Regions from separate parts of the Citrobacter sp. KH_055_1 genome, predicted to be linked through region 1. Evidence: predicted binding sites of a transcription regulator. Region 1 holds the regulator's gene; the other holds the start of a gene.
The links. The regulator CRP, encoded in region 1, controls carbon source genes, mostly activating them, when cyclic AMP is high. The targets are predictions, from matches to a motif close to ATGTGANNNNNNTCACAT.
Positions count from the first base shown of each region.

Region 2: a site for CRP is predicted at 2,045-2,062, ahead of deoC (deoxyribose-phosphate aldolase). Genes of this name have one in related genera too.

Region 1 is NZ_CM174473.1:355,044-358,166, reverse strand. It holds gene AC3ITF_RS01700 (phosphoribulokinase) at 1-187, shown strand, start outside; gene AC3ITF_RS01695 (OsmC family protein) at 260-664, opposite strand; gene crp (cAMP-activated global transcriptional regulator CRP) at 974-1,606, shown strand; gene AC3ITF_RS01685 (YccS/YhfK family putative transporter) at 1,658-3,123, shown strand, end outside.
Region 2 is NZ_CM174473.1:4,064,954-4,068,076, forward strand. It holds gene deoA (thymidine phosphorylase) at 1-1,026, opposite strand, end outside; gene deoC (deoxyribose-phosphate aldolase) at 1,134-1,913, opposite strand; gene AC3ITF_RS19120 (YjjI family glycine radical enzyme) at 2,175-3,123, shown strand, end outside.

The sequences.
Region 1 (3,123 bases):
CTTTGTAGTGATTCATTTTCGTAATCTGGAAGGCATCGACTTCCCGTGGCTGCTGGCGATGCTGCAGGGCTCATTCATTTCCCATATCAATACATTAGTGGTGCCGGGCGGCAAGATGGGGCTGGCGATGGAATTGATTATGCTGCCGCTGGTCCAGCGACTGATGGAAGGCAAAAAAATCGAGTAAAGCGTGGGAAGTGCCCGATGGCGTTACGCTTATCGGGCCTACAAATCAACATCATCCATCCGGCATCAGGGATTACGCGGCAATCACTTCATAGGAATGGGTAATATTCACCGCTTTTTCCAGCATCAGCGCCACGGAGCAGTATTTTTCCGCGGAGAGATCGACGGCGCGAGACACCGAAGCGTCTTTCAGATCGTTGCCGGTAACGATGAAATGCAGATTAATATGGGTAAACAGACGCGGCGCTTCTTCACGACGCTCGGAAGTGAGCTTCACTTCGCAGTTGGTCACATCCTGACGACCCTTTTGCAGGATCGACACCACATCAATGGCGCTACAGCCACCCGCAGCCATGAGTACCATTTCCATCGGGCTCGGCGCTTTATCACCGGAGTTACCGTCCATCAAGATTTGGTGGCCTGAGGCGGACTCACCGAGGAAGGTTAACCCCTCAACCCACTTTACACGCGCTTGCATATTTCGTAACTCCAATGTTTCAATTTTCCTGACAGATTACGCGTACATAACAATTCTCGCAACGGAAGGCGACCTGAGTCATGCTGAAGCGAGACACCAGGAGACACACGGCGAAAGCTATGCTAAAACAGTCAGGATGCTACAGTAATACATTGACGTACTGCATGTATGCAGAGGACATCACATTACAGGCTGCAGTTCACTTTTTAGCAGCCCCTTTCCCAGGTAGCGGGAAGCATATTTTTGCAACCCCAGAGGCAGCGTCGTGTTCTGACTCTGGAGACAGCTTATAACAGAGGATAACCGCGCATGGTGCTTGGCAAACCGCAAACAGACCCGACTCTCGAATGGTTCTTGTCTCATTGCCATATTCATAAGTACCCATCGAAGAGCACGCTGATTCACCAGGGTGAAAAAGCGGAAACGTTGTATTACATCGTTAAAGGCTCAGTGGCAGTGCTGATCAAAGATGAAGAAGGGAAAGAAATGATCCTCTCTTATCTGAATCAGGGCGATTTCATTGGTGAATTAGGCCTGTTTGAAGAAGGCCAGGAACGTAGCGCCTGGGTACGTGCCAAAACCGCATGTGAAGTTGCTGAAATTTCATACAAAAAATTTCGTCAATTAATCCAGGTTAACCCGGATATTCTGATGCGCCTGTCTTCTCAGATGGCTCGTCGCCTGCAGGTAACGTCCGAAAAAGTAGGCAACCTGGCCTTCCTGGATGTCACCGGTCGTATCGCCCAGACCCTGTTGAACCTGGCGAAACAACCTGACGCGATGACCCACCCGGACGGCATGCAGATCAAAATCACCCGTCAGGAAATTGGCCAGATCGTTGGCTGCTCCCGTGAAACCGTTGGTCGTATCCTGAAAATGCTGGAAGATCAGAACCTGATCTCCGCGCACGGTAAGACCATCGTCGTCTACGGCACGCGTTAACCTCGTCGAAATGGCGCGTTACCTGGTAATGCGCCATTTTTGTTTGCACCGATGTGGCGAAGACTGATTTATCACCCCGAGATCAACTACGCACTACGACAAACGCTGGTGCTGTGTTTACCCGTGGCTGTCGGTCTTATCATCGGTCAGCTTCATCTGGGACTGCTATTCTCCCTCGTCCCCGCCTGCTGCAACATTGCCGGTCTTGATACCCCGCATAAGCGATTTTTTAAACGCTTAGTTATTGGCGCGTCACTGTTTGCCGGATGTAGCCTGATCATGCAGCTATTGCTGGCAGAAAGCATTGCGCTCCCGCTGATCCTTACCGGCCTGACGCTGGTTCTCGGCGTGACCGCCGAGTTAAGCCCGCTGCATGCACGACTGCTGCCCGCCTCACTGATTGCGGCAATTTTCACGCTAAGCCTGGCTGGCAACATGCCGGTCTGGGAACCGCTGCTGATCTATGCGCTGGGAACTTTGTGGTACGGCGCGTTCAACTGGTTCTGGTTCTGGCTGTGGCGTGAGCAGCCGCTGCGCGAATCGCTCAGCCTGTTATATCGCGAACTGGCCGATTACTGTGAAGCGAAATACAGCCTGCTAACCCAGCACGTCGATCCCGAAAAAGCGCTGCCCCCGCTGCTGGTTCGCCAGCAAAAAGCGGTGGATCTGATCACCCAGTGCTATCAGCAAATGCATATGCTGTCGGCGCATCACAACAACGAGTACAAACGCCTGCTACGGGCCTTTCAGGAGGCGCTGGATTTGCAGGAGCATATTTCCGTCAGCCTGCATCAACCAGAAGAGGTGCAGAAGCTGGTCGAACGCAGTCATGCAGAACAGGTGATTCGCTGGAATGCGCGCACCGTCGCCGACCGGTTACGCGTACTGGCAGATGACATTCTGTATCACCGCTTACCAACACGCTTTTCGATGGAAAAACAGATTGGCACGCTGGAGAAAATTGCCAACCAGCACCCGGAAAACCCGGTCGGGCAGTTTTGCTACTGGCACTTTAGCCGCATTGCCCGCGTGCTACGCACCCAGCGTCCGCTGTATGCCCGAGATTTAATGGCCGACAAACAGCGCCGCCTGCCGTTACTCCCGGCCCTGAAAAACTATCTGTCGCTGAAATCTCCCGCGTTGCGTAATGCCGGGCGTATCAGCGTCATGCTGAGCATCGCCAGCCTGATGGGCAGCGCCTTACACCTGCCCAAACCTTATTGGATCCTGATGACGGTCCTGTTCGTCACGCAAAATGGCTACGGTGCCACGCGGGTACGCATTCTGCATCGTTCGCTGGGTACGCTTGTCGGGCTGGTGATTGCCGGCGTCACGCTGCACTTTCATATTCCGGAAGGGTTTACGCTGGCTGCCATGCTGGTCATCACCCTCGTCAGCTATCTGATCATGCGCAAAAACTACGGCTGGGCCACCGTCGGGTTTACGGTTACGGCGGTGTATACCCTGCAGTTGCTGACGCTGAACGGAGAACAGTTTATTGTGCCGCGCTTTGTCGA
Region 2 (3,123 bases), 1.1 Mb from region 1:
AGCTTTGCTGAGCATTGCCGTCGGCAGATACTTCGCATAATTTTCCACGAAGTCGGTCGGACCTTTTTGCGCCGCGACCATGCGACCAAAAATTTCCGCCGCTTTACCGTTATCCAATACCGCCTGCAGCTTGGCGCGGGCTTCGGCATCGTCTTTCGCCAGTTTGCCGGAGATCAGCATTTCCACACTCAGCGCCATGGTGACGTCTAACAAACGTGGATTGCGGTATTCACCGGTCAGGAACTGCACGGCTTCGCGGACTTCTACTGCGTTACCGGCGCTGGAAGCCAGCACCTGGTTCATATCGGTTAACAGTGCGGTGGTACGCACGCCTGCCCCGTTCGCCACGCCGACAATTGCTTCAGCAAGGGCTTCTGAAAGTTCGTAGGTTGGCATAAAGGCGCCGCTACCAACTTTCACGTCCATGACCAGCGCATCCAGCCCTTCCGCCAGCTTTTTCGCCAGGATCGAACCGGTGATCAGCGGAATGGAATCCACCGTCGCGGTAATGTCACGGGTGGCATAAAAACGTTTATCCGCCGGTGCGAGCGAGCTGGTTTGCCCAATAATCGCCACACCCACGTCTTTAATAATTTCACGGAAACGCGCGTCATCCGGGAAGATGTCAAATCCCGGGATCGCTTCCAGTTTATCCAGCGTACCGCCGGTATGACCCAGACCCCGCCCGGAAATCATCGGAATATAGCCGCCGCATGCTGCGACCATTGGACCTAACATCAGTGACGTTACATCACCCACGCCGCCGGTAGAGTGCTTATCCACAATCGGGCCGTTCAGCTGCAGACTCTTCCAGTCCAGCACGGTTCCTGAATCACGCATTGCCATGGTCAGCGAAACACGCTCAGGCATTGTCATATCGTGGAAGAAAATGGTCATCGCCAGGGCGGCGATTTGCCCTTCAGAGATGGTGTTGTCGCGAATACCGTTAATAAAGAAACGAATTTCTTCATCACTCAGCGCATGACCATCACGTTTTTTACGAATAATTTCTTGTGCGAGAAACAAGGGAACCTCCCGATTATGGGCCGGGTAAGCAATGCGCCACCCGGCAAGTCGTATTCATGCCGGATGGCGGCTTGCGCCTTATCCGGCCTACGATGGGCAATAAAAACTTAGTAGCTGCTTGCGCTCTTACCGTCGCCGTGACCCAGCGCCTTCAGCAAGCTTGCCAGCAGGCTGGATGCGCCAAAGCGATAGTGACGGGAATCCGCCCAGTCTGCGCCAAACAGTTCATCAGCAATGGCGAGGAATTGCTGCGCGTCTTCCGCAGTACGCACGCCGCCAGCCGGTTTGAAACCAACGGTTTTCGAAACGCCCATATCGCGGATCACTTCCATCATGATGCGTGCGCTTTCCGGCGTCGCATTAACCGGGACTTTACCGGTAGAGGTCTTGATGAAATCAGCCCCTGCTTTGATGGAGATTTCAGATGCTTTGCGAATCAACGCTTCTTCTTTCAGTTCACCGGTTTCGATGATCACTTTCAGCAGCACGTTTGCCGCTGCACACGCCTCTTTACAGGCTTTCACCAGGTCAAAACCGACCTGCTCATTACCGGCGATCAGCGCACGATACGGGAATACCACATCAACTTCGTCTGCGCCGTAGGCAATCGCTGCACGGGTTTCTGCCAGCGCAATATCGATGTCATCGTTGCCGTGCGGGAAGTTGGTTACCGTTGCAATACGGATATCCGGCGTGCCCTGCTCGTTCAGCGTTTTACGCGCAATAGGGATGAAACGCGGATAGATACAGATTGCCGCCGTGTTACCCACTGGGGTTTTTGCCTGATGACACAGCGCGATCACTTTTTCGTTGGTGTCGTCATCATTCAGGGTGGTCAGGTCCATCAGTTTCAGGGCACGCAGGCTGCTTGCTGTTAAATCGGTCATAACATTCTCCAACGGCATCGCCGTATAAAATTTCACCTTGCGAGTTTGTTAGTATTCTAACATCCACTCGCTATTACACTTCGATATACATCACAGTTAATGAAAACCACATACAGATTTGCATTACTCTAATGAGATCTACTTCAAATAATCGAGCTTTACTGGCGCGAAGCGATGGCATCAGGCGCATCCGGATCAAAGGTTGAGGATCGGTTGCTTCCTACAATGTTGCTTAACCTTCGGCACATAAAGGAATCGACGATGCCCACTTCAAGCGAACTCGCGCTGCAACAGCGCTGCCAACAAATCGTGACCAGTCCGGTGCTCAGCCCTGAGCAGAAACGCCACTTTCTGGCGCTGGAGGCAGAAAACGCACTGCCTTATCCGCAGTTGCCTGCTGAAGCACGCCAGGCGTTGGATGACGGGGTTATCTGCGATATGTACGAAGGTCATGCCCCGTTCAAACCACGTTATGTTTTGCCCAATTATGCGCATTTTCTGGCCAACGGTTCAGCCTGGCTGGAGCTGGAAGGTGCACAGGATCTTGATGACGCTTTATCCTTGCTCACCATTCTGTACCACCATGTTCCGTCAGTGACGTCGATGCCGGTGTACCTTGGTCAGCTCGATGCCCTGCTGCAACCATATGTTAGAATTCTAACACAAGAAGAGATCGATATTCGAATAAAACGTTTCTGGCGGTATCTCGACAGAACCCTGCCAGACGCCTTTATGCATGCCAATATTGGCCCGGCCGATACGCCGATCACCCGCGCCATTTTACGTGCAGATGCAGAGCTAAAGCAGGTCTCGCCTAATCTTACCTTTATTTATGATCCACAAATCACACCTGACGACCTGCTGCTGAACGTGGCACAAAATATTTGCGAATGCAGTAAACCGCATATTTCCAACGGTCCTGAAAATGATAAAATTTTCACAAAAGGCCATTATGGCGTCGTCAGTTGTTACAACTCGCTGCCGCTGGCGGGCGGCGGAAGTACGCTGGTTAGGCTGAATCTGAAAGCCATCGCAGAGCGCAGCACGTCTGTCGATGACTTCTTTACGCACACCCTACCGCACTATTGCCAGCAGCAAATTGCCATCATTGATTCACGGTGTGAATTCCTCTATGAGAAATCACATTTCTTTGAGAATAGCTTCCTGGTGCAGGAAGGGTTGATTGATCCCGAACGTTTTGTGCCGATGT